DNA from 3 places in the Muribacter muris genome. Region 1 is predicted to be linked to each of the others. Evidence: riboswitches for the same ligand, from Rfam matches in the RefSeq annotation. Region 1 holds a riboswitch; each other region holds the start of a gene.
What was found. Region 1 has a riboswitch for thiamine pyrophosphate ahead of thiM (hydroxyethylthiazole kinase). Riboswitches for the same ligand answer to the same signal wherever they lie in the genome.
Positions count from the first base shown of each region.

Region 2: linked by a shared signal. The riboswitch ahead of tenA (thiaminase II) and the one ahead of thiM (hydroxyethylthiazole kinase) in region 1 are both predicted to bind thiamine pyrophosphate.
Region 3: linked by a shared signal. The riboswitch ahead of thiB (thiamine ABC transporter substrate binding subunit) and the one ahead of thiM (hydroxyethylthiazole kinase) in region 1 are both predicted to bind thiamine pyrophosphate.

Region 1 is NZ_SPPA01000022.1:27,926-31,204, reverse strand. It holds gene thiE (thiamine phosphate synthase) at 1-309, opposite strand, end outside; gene thiD (bifunctional hydroxymethylpyrimidine kinase/phosphomethylpyrimidine kinase) at 299-1,099, opposite strand; gene thiM (hydroxyethylthiazole kinase) at 1,092-1,892, opposite strand; TPP riboswitch at 1,948-2,037, opposite strand; gene lpcA (D-sedoheptulose 7-phosphate isomerase) at 2,284-2,868, shown strand; gene rpsB (30S ribosomal protein S2) at 3,148-3,279, shown strand, end outside.
Region 2 is NZ_SPPA01000001.1:83,322-86,600, reverse strand. It holds gene E4T80_RS00430 (MFS transporter) at 1-1,231, opposite strand, end outside; gene tenA (thiaminase II) at 1,282-1,935, opposite strand; TPP riboswitch at 2,054-2,142, opposite strand; gene E4T80_RS00420 (MazG nucleotide pyrophosphohydrolase domain-containing protein) at 2,268-2,591, shown strand; gene E4T80_RS00415 (LOG family protein) at 2,588-3,148, shown strand; gene nudB (dihydroneopterin triphosphate diphosphatase) at 3,149-3,279, shown strand, end outside.
Region 3 is NZ_SPPA01000013.1:10,103-13,381, reverse strand. It holds gene ribH (6,7-dimethyl-8-ribityllumazine synthase) at 1-358, shown strand, start outside; gene E4T80_RS06815 (PhoH family protein) at 393-1,460, opposite strand; TPP riboswitch at 1,564-1,659, shown strand; gene thiB (thiamine ABC transporter substrate binding subunit) at 1,713-2,696, shown strand; gene E4T80_RS06805 (DUF799 domain-containing protein) at 2,751-3,279, opposite strand, start outside.

The sequences.
Region 1 (3,279 bases):
CGATTGACCGATGTGAATACCGTCCGCCCCGACTGCCAGCCCCAACTCGACATCATCATTCATAATAAAAGGAATCTGATAGTCGTGGCATAATCGGCGACATTTTTTGGCGAGATCTGCCTGTGCTTTAGGCTGTGCAGCCAAAGAGAATTGACCTTTATCACGAAATTGAAAGCAACTGATGCCGCTCTCTAGTGCCTGTCTTAAGATGTTCAGTAAGTTATCGGCAGGATCGCCGCTTAAATGTCGCATATCCTGTGTGCCGGCAATAAAGTAAAGATGCAGTGAAGCCCTAATATTAACTTTCATCTTGATATGCCCAGTGGTTAGTCGGCCCTTGCCCTTTGCCGATATTTAAACTGTTGCAAATGGCGGCATTGACAAATTTTTTAGTGATACTGACCGCTTGTTGTACGGTTTTGCCTTTTGCAAGCTCCGCCGTAATGCAGGCGGAGAAGGTACACCCTGTGCCGTGAGTATGGGGTGTGTCATAGCGTGGGGTACTTAATGTCAATTCAAATTCAGGGTGAAACACCCAATCGGTACTCATCTCCCCTTGAAGATGTCCCCCCTTTATAATCACAGCGTTTGCGCCCATTTTTTGTAGGGCTTGTGCCGCCCGTTTTGCCGTGCGATGATCGGTGATGTGTATGCCGGTTAAGGCTTCCGCTTCCGGTAAATTAGGGGTAAGAATGTCCGTTAAAGGCAGTAATTGGCGGATCAAGGCAGTGATCGCGTCAGGGGCTAATAAAGCTGAGCCACCCTTGGCGATCATAACCGGATCGACAATGAGCCGATTAAATTGATAATAGCGTAGCTTGTCGGCAACACATTCAATGACCTCACTACTGCCGAGCATACCGAGTTTGACGGCGGCGAGTTCAAAATCTTGCGCTACCGTATCAATTTGTGCAGCAATACTCTTGACAGGAATAGGGTGAATGTCAAACACCCCTTGCGTATTTTGAGCGGTTACGGCGGTAATCACGCTCGTGCCAAAAACACGGCGCATTTGGAACGTTTTTAAATCCGCCTGAATACCTGCACCGCCGCCACTGTCCGAACCGGCAATCGTCAGCACTTGAGGGATCTTATTCATCACTTACCCTCGCGCGTGTTGAAATATCTGTCGGGCGAAGGGTGGCAAGACAATCAAGTAACTGCACGGCGAATTTCCCTGATTGCTGCGGTAAAATCCCTTGAGTTGCCAGCTCGCCTGCTATGTTATAACTTGTGCAGGCTTCAATGGTCGCTTGGAAGGCTTGATCTTGGTCGGCAACGCTCAAAAAGGCGGCAAATACTGCACCGAGTAGGCAGCCTGCGCCGGTGATACGGGTAAAAAGCGGTGTGCCGTTGTGGATATTCACCACGCGGTTACCATCGCTGATGCGATCGATTTCTCCGCTCATTGCCACGATACAGTGATATTTTTGGGCAACTGCCTGTGTCATCGCAGCGAAGTCCGCTTGCCCCTGTCCGGCATCGACTCCTTTCGCTTGCCAATCTATTTCGGCAAGTGTGGCAATTTCACCGACATTACCCCGAATAACGCTCATTTTCACCGTTTGTAACAGATGGGCTATGGCTTGTTGGCGGTAAGGCGTTGCCCCTACGCCAACGGGATCTAACACAACCGGCACGTTCAGGGCATTTGCCGCACGTCCGGCGCATATCATTGCATCGAGATCCGAATGATTGAGCGTGCCGATATTTAAGAGTAAGCCTTTGGAAAAGTGTTGAATATCTGACATTTCTTGCACATTGGCGGACATTAACGGCGAAGCGCCCAATGCCAACAGACCGTTTGCGGTGTAGTTGGCGACAACGTAATTGGTAATGCAATGGATTAACGGGTTGGCTTGGCGGATTTTATCTAAAAGAGAAAATTGCATAGTGTCTCCTATTTATTGAATAAAAGCAGAACCAGCAATATTGACGAAAAGGTGGACAGTATTGAAGTTAGTTCCCTACGTCAGTATTAACTGAATCAGGTTCACGGGTATAATCTCAGCAATAATTGCACCCCGACTAAACGATTTTTAGTCTAATACTGCCAAAATATTTCGCAAGTGGTTGCGCGAAAAAAGATCAAAAATGTGATCTTCTTCACATGTTGAGAGCAATATTTTTCAGAAAGCGATTGATCAGGTTTGCCCTGTGCGATTTCAGCCTATTGATGCGGAGATTGTTGCTGTATCCGGCGGGGCTTTATGTTAGACTGCCCGCACTTTTCCGCCGAACAAGCGGTAAGAAAATTTCCATTTTTTGCAAAAGGATCAGGTTATGTATCAACAACAGATTTTGGCAGAATTGAAAGAAGCTGCCGAAGTATTAGATAAATTCATTCAAGACGAACACAATTTAGCCTTAATTCAGCAGGCGGCATTGCTGATTTCCGACAGTTTCAAACAAGGCGGAAAGGTACTTTCTTGCGGTAACGGCGGTTCGCACTGCGATGCGATGCACTTTGCCGAAGAGCTGACCGGACGTTATCGCGAAAACCGCCCCGGTTATCCGGCGATTGCCATTTCCGATGTCAGCCATTTAAGCTGTGTGAGTAACGATTTCGGCTATGAATATGTCTTTTCCCGCTATGTTGAAGCCGTGGGGCAAAAAGGCGATGTCCTGTTTGGACTGTCCACCTCCGGCAATTCAAAGAATGTGCTTAATGCAATAGCAGCGGCGAAAGCCAAAGGAATGAAAGTGATTGCGATGACGGGTAAAGACGGCGGGCAAATGGCGGGGCTGGCGGATGTGGAAATCCGTGTGCCGCATTTCCGCTATGCCGATCGTATTCAAGAAGTGCATATTAAAGTCATTCATATCTTAATGATGCTGATTGAATTTGAAATGGCTAAAGCGGCGTAATGTTGTTTAATGTCGATAGATCGGGGCAGGGGAGATGCCCCGATTTTTCGTGAAAAATCACTGGATTTTTTCTAAAATCCTGCTAAAATTCGCCCGTTTTTTGTGCTTAAGCTATTTTGCACGAAAAACGTTTATTTTTTTATGTTAATCCAAAATCACACACATATCATTAACTGGTTATCGGGGTGCTGTTAGATAATCTTTAACGGTCGATTTATCAGGGTATGTGGAGGCTAAACCCTTCCCATTTCATTGGGAACTCACAAAAGGAAAATTTTTATGGCACAAGTATCTATGCGCGATATGCTTAACGCAGGCGTTCACTTCGGTCACCAAACTCGTTACTGGAACCCAAAAATGAAACCGTTTATCTTCGGTGCGCGTAATGGTGTTCACATTGTAAACTTGGAA
Region 2 (3,279 bases), on a different contig from region 1:
TGCCAACGCCCCATAAACCGAAATGATTATTTAGCGGAATGGTTATCAGCGTAGCAACACTTGCGCCTAAGATGCCGGCACAGTTATAAGCCAGTGATGCGCCGGAATAACGGACTTCCGTTGGAAACAGTTCGGGCAGTAAGCTGGCTAATGGGCCGTACCCCATTCCGATGAGCCCCATACCTATCATAAAAAAGAAAAATAGTCTTAATGTGGTTGCATTTTCAAGGAAGAACGGGATAAATAGCCCAAAGAGTGTTACACCTAGCGTGGTGATTATCATCCACTGTTTACGTCCGATACGGTCGATATAATATCCCGAAAGGCTGATCGTCAATGCAAGGGCAAAAGCACTGCATATTAACAGGAAAGTCAATGTGCCGCTTGAGAGCCCTAACCCTGTCGCATAACCTGCAGGCGAGAGTCCGACCGGTGATTTTGCATATACTTGAGCAAAGGCAATCATAATATAAAATAAAACATAGCCGGCAACGGATAGCAACATTCCTAAAATAAAAGGTTTTGCGTAGATGGAGAAAACCCATTTTATCGGCAAGTTTACCGCTCGTTTTTGTTGTGCTATTGCAGTGATAAAAATTGGGCTTTCAACTAATTTTAGACGGACGTATAACCCGATAAAAATGAGAATAACCGATGAGATAAACGGAATACGCCAAGCCCATTCAACTAATGCCTGATCACCAAAAAGCCAATTAACGACAAAGAATACGCCATTTGCCAGTAATAATCCTATCGGTGCACCTAGCTGTGGAAAGGTGCCGTACCATCCTCGTTTATGCTGTGGGGCATTTTCAATCGCGACCAGTGCCGCCCCTCCCCATTCACCGCCTAAGCCGATGCCTTGCCCGATTCTGCATAAACAAAGCAGTAATGTTGCCCAGATACCGATATGTTCATAAGTGGGTAATAATCCGATAATGACTGTTGCCGAGCCCATTAGAAGCAGAGAGACGACTAGCGTGTTTTTCCGACCGAAGCGATCACCGAAATGCCCGAATAATGCGGCACCTAGCGGTCGGGCGATAAAGGTCAGGGCAAGTGTCGAGAGTGCTGCGATCTGACTGGACACAGGATCGGCGCTATAAAAAAACTGATGATTAAAAATGAGTACCGCAGCAATCGCATAGATGTAATTATCGAAATATTCTATGGTCGTACCTATCATTGTCGCGGTAATTACCTGCTTGAGGTTGTTTTGTGTCGGTTGCATTTGTTGCTCCTTTAGCATTGCACGGGTGTATGATGAACGCTGAATAGCAGTTAGTTTAAATCTAATCCCATTTGCCAAAATGCCACTTCCATACGAGTAGCCGTAGTAAAAATCTCTTGGATTTTTTGCAACTGGGAGGGAGTGATAAATTGACAAAGTTGTTCTAGCGTTGCACCGATTTGTGCGGCACTATGTTGAAAGTCTGGAGAAGCGTAACTGTCAATCCATTTTTGATAAGGATTATTTGATGGACTAAGCCGGCGTTCATTAATCATTCTGGCAATTTCAGCATAGCCTAAAGCACAAGGCGCGATTGCGGCATATAGTTCGGCGAGTGTGCCGTGCATACCACAATCTAAAACGTAACGAGTATAAGCTATGCAGGCGGGGGCTTCGGAAAGTTGTTGCAGTTCTTCCTTTGATATACCCCATTCCTTGCAATACGAGATATGTAACTCGCTCTCCTCTAAAATAGATTGTACCACCTGCTGTGCAGCACTCATTTGAGCAAACGTATCCGCCTTATAAACGGCTAACCCAAATGCTCGGCTATAATGGAAAAGATAGAGATAGTCCTGCTTTAGATAATGTTGGAAATTTATAATGGGCAGCGTACCTTGAGCAAGTTGTAGCACAAAATGATGTTCGATGTAGTTTTTCCAATGAATTGAACTACCTTGGATGAGTTGTTGGCAAGTAAGCATCCTATTTCTCCTATTTTCAGTTGAATATAAACGGAATGAACTCAAGATAGTCTGAAAACAGTTAGTCTAATAGGGTAGAGAAAATGCGAGAATGGAGTAAAAAATAAAGGGGAATATGATGTGGACATAATTAGTTTCCTACGCCAGTACTAACTGTTTCAGGTTCACGGGTATGATCTCAGCCATAAGGCACCCCGACTAATGCCACCAGTGTAGCAACTTTCTTGGAACACTCAATATCCTTCATACAAAATTGTGATAAAGATCTCATTATTTTTATTGAAAATAGTGTAGAATTTCAAACGCAATATGGCTCGGAAACAAGGGGCAAAATGAGACTAAAAACCTATCAACACTGGCTGGTAGAATATTATAAACTTCGGCAATGGTATGACTATACCCCTTTTATCCGCTTGAATTTTTTGACGGAGGAAGTCGGCGAGTTGGCACAAGCGGTACGGGCGTATGAAATCGGGCGGGATAGAGCCGATGAACCGCCGTTATCTCAACAGACTCGTTTAGTACATATTCAGGAAGAAATCGGCGATGTGCTGAATAATTTGCTTATTTTAGCCGAGAAATACCAGCTTGATTTAGCAGTGATAATGCAAGAAAATCAACGCAAATTAACACAACGTTTGGAGGGGAAAGCGTGAATATTACCGTTTATTGCGGCGCAAGTTTGGGAAACGACATCGTTTATCGAGACTCGGCAGTGCGTTTAGGAAAATGGATTGTCGCACATCAGCATCGCTTAATTTACGGTGGCGGGCGAGCAGGGCTGATGGGCGTGATTGCCGATACGGTGCTTGCCGAAGGCGGCGAAGTTATCGGGGTGATGCCGACTTTTTTAGCGGAGCGGGAATTGGCACATACCGGCTTAACCCAGTTAATCACGGTCGATTCAATGTCGGTACGCAAGCAAAAAATGATCGAATTGGGCGAAGCGTATATTGCATTAGCCGGCGGGCCGGGGACGTTAGAGGAAATCAGCGAGGTAATTTCGTGGGCAAGAATCGGACAAAACCCGAACCCGTGCATTCTGTTTAATCAAAGCGGCTATTACAATCCCCTCAAAATGTTGTTTGAGCAAATGGTGAAATCCGCATTTCTCACGGCAGAGGATTACCAAAAAATCTTATTTTCCGACGATTTAGACGAAATCGCACAGTTTATTGCCACTTACCAAGCCCCACAAATTAGGCGTTATTAAATGAAGTATAAAAATCCCTATTCCGTTTTGGTGGTGATTTATGCCCAACATAGCGGACGGGTGTTAATGTTGCAACGCCAAGACGAACCGAGTTTTTGGCAGTCGGTAACCGGCACGATTGAAAGCGGCGA
Region 3 (3,279 bases), on a different contig from region 1:
AGATGCGTTGGTTCGCCACGGTGCAAGCGAAGCCGATATTGACACCGTTTGGGTGCCAGGAGCATTTGAAATCCCGCTGGTTGCCAAAAAGATGGCGCAAAGCGGCAAATATGATGCGGTGATTTGCTTAGGCACAGTTATTCGCGGCTCAACCACTCACTACGATTATGTCTGTAACGAAGCGGCAAAAGGCATCGGTGCAGTGAGCTTAGAGACAGGCGTACCGGTGATGTTCGGGGTCTTAACCACCGAAAATATCGAGCAAGCGATTGAACGTGCTGGCACAAAAGCGGGTAACAAAGGCGCAGAATGTGCCTTAGGCGCAATCGAAATGGTTAATGTGCTTAAAGCACTGTAAACAGAAAACGGCGTGATGTGATCACGCCGTTGTGTTATAAACTTTCCGCCTGTGCGAGAATTTTTTCTTGCTCTAATGCCAGTTTTTCCAAACGGCGATTTTCTCGGCGGATTTCATCTTCCGCCTCCCACGCATCATAGGCTTGCACTATCTTCGCTACGATCGGGTGGCGTACAATATCTTGGCTGTCAAAATAGTTGAAGCTGACATCTTCCACTTTGCTCAGCACCTCGATAGCGTGTTTCAGCCCCGATTTTTGCGAGCGGGGCAGATCGACCTGCGTAATATCGCCGGTGATTACCGCTTTGGAATTAAAGCCGATACGGGTCAAAAACATTTTCATCTGCTCAATCGTGGTATTTTGACTTTCGTCTAAAATAATAAACGCATCGTTTAATGTCCGCCCGCGCATATAGGCAAGGGGCGCAATTTCAATTACATTGCGTTCCATCAATTTTTGCGCCCGTTCAAAGCCCAGCATTTCAAACAGTGCATCGTACAACGGGCGTAAATAGGGTTCAATTTTCTGCCCAAGATCCCCCGGTAAGAACCCCAGTTTTTCGCCCGCCTCAACCGCTGGTCGTGTTAGCAGAATGCGGCGGATTTCTTGACGCTCTAGTGATTCCACCGCTGCGGCGACCGCCAAAAAGGTTTTGCCTGTGCCAGCCGGCCCAATACCAAAACTAATGTCGTGGCGTAAAATATTGCGTAAATAGGCTTGCTGATGCTCGCCTCTCGGTTTAATCACCCCCCGTTTGGTTTTGATTGCGATCTCATACGCCGTTGAGGTGTCGGCAGATTGCAACATTAAGCGACTTTCTTGAATGGCAAGATGCACATCTTCAAGATCTAACTCTTTTACTTTGCCTTTTAGAGGGGCGGTTTCGTTGTAGAGTTGTTGTAGCAGCTTGGCAACCTTTTGTAAAAGTTGGGGGGAATGGTCGGTTTCAGGTTGTGGCTGTAAGGTGAGCGTAAAAGCGTTGCGGGCGATGCAGAGGTTAAAACTTTTTTCGATAAGGGCTAAATTCTCATCAAAAGCGCCGCAAAAGGCTTGGAGCCGGACGTTATCCTGCGGTTCAAGGGTAATAATCAGTTCGTTCAAATCGTGATCCTTTTTACAAGCGGTCGTTAGACCGGCAAAATCGACAAATGAAAAATTTGCGATATTTTAAGCGATTTTCCGCTTTCTTTATAGTAGAATGCGAATGTTCTCATTGGGGTGCGTGATATATCACGCTGAGAAATACCCATAGAACCTGATCTGACTAATATCAGCGTAGGGATTTGAGACAGACAATTTCGCCGTATTCTGTTTTAGATCCTTCTATTTATCTCCATTTTAGAAGGAACACTTATGAAACTTACCAAAATTTTGCCGCTTTCCGGTCTTTTTCTTGCCCTATCCGCCTTTGCCGACTCCCCAACATTGACGGTTTATACTTACGATTCATTCACATCGGAATGGGGACCTGCGCCTAAATTAGAAAAAATGTTTGAACAACAATGCGGTTGCGATGTGAAATTTATGCCCTTTGAAGACGGGGTTACAATGTTCAACCGCATTCGTCTGGAAGGACATAAAACTAAAGTGGACGTTATGCTGGGGATTGATAATTTTGTGATGCCGGAGGCCGAAAAAACGGGGCTATTTATTGCGCATCAACTGGATACAAGTTCGCTCGACCTCAAACAACCGTGGATGAATAGCACCTTTATCCCTTACGATTTCGGCGAGTACGCTTTTATCTACCATAAACAGAAATTGGCTAATCCGCCGAAAAGCCTGAAAGAACTGGTGGAAAGGCAGGACTTACGCGTGATTTATCAAGATCCCCGCACCAGTACCGTAGGGCGTGGTTTACTGTTTTGGGTTAATCAAGTTTATGGCGACAAGGCTGAAACTGCGTGGCAAAGCCTTGCAAAACATACGGTAACGGTTGGAAAAGGTTGGTCGGAAACTTACGGTGCGTTTTTAAAAGGGGAAGCAGATTTAGTATTAAGTTATGCGACTTCGCCGCTCTATCACCAATGGCACGAGAAAAGCCAAGATTATGTCGCCTTAAATTTTGAGGAAGGGCATTTAGTGCAAACGGAAGTCGCTGCCATTACCAAAGCGAGTAAGCAGCCTGAATTGGCACGGCAATTTTTAGCTTTCTTACACCAACCGGAATCCCAAAAAGTGATTTCCTACCATAATGTGATGAAGCCGGTGGTGAGCAGCCAAGCCGATCCGCTCTTTCAAACCCTGCCGAATTACACCCAAATTGAATTTCATCAGCCCGAAACTGATACGGTCAAACAATGGTTAGCCACTTGGCAGAAAGCGGTGAGCAAATAAGCAATCAAAAAATCGGTAGTATTTAACTACCGATTTTAAGTAAAATTAAGACCTTTACTTAGTCTTATTTAACTGAGGATCTCTGCCGTAATTAGGATGATACGGACCATAAAGAATGTTAGGGGATTGACCTGTACGGAGTAAATTCCAGCTGGCAAAACCGGCAACGTCATAGCTTTTATCATTAATATGATTCATCACTTGGCTTACCGCAGCCCGAATTAGATTTCCTAGCAAACCGCTGTTATTATCACTACTATCGACACTGGCATAGCCTTTACCTGTCCATAAGGTTTTGCCTGTTTTAGTATCAACCAATTTAGCATTCATTGACACTCTCGTTACACTGTTAATAATTTGGTAGCTCACGCCGTAATTTTCAACATCAATGTATAAAACCGCATCGGCACCAAAGATACTTTTGATTTTATCCAATTTGACATTATGAATGTCTTGAGCTTGTGTTAATCCATTATACTTAAAGGTTTCATATACCAATGCTGACGGAAAAACATAATAACCCGCCTCTGCAAGAGGGGCGGTAATATTTGACAGCACGGCGGCACCCGCTTTAACTTCGGTG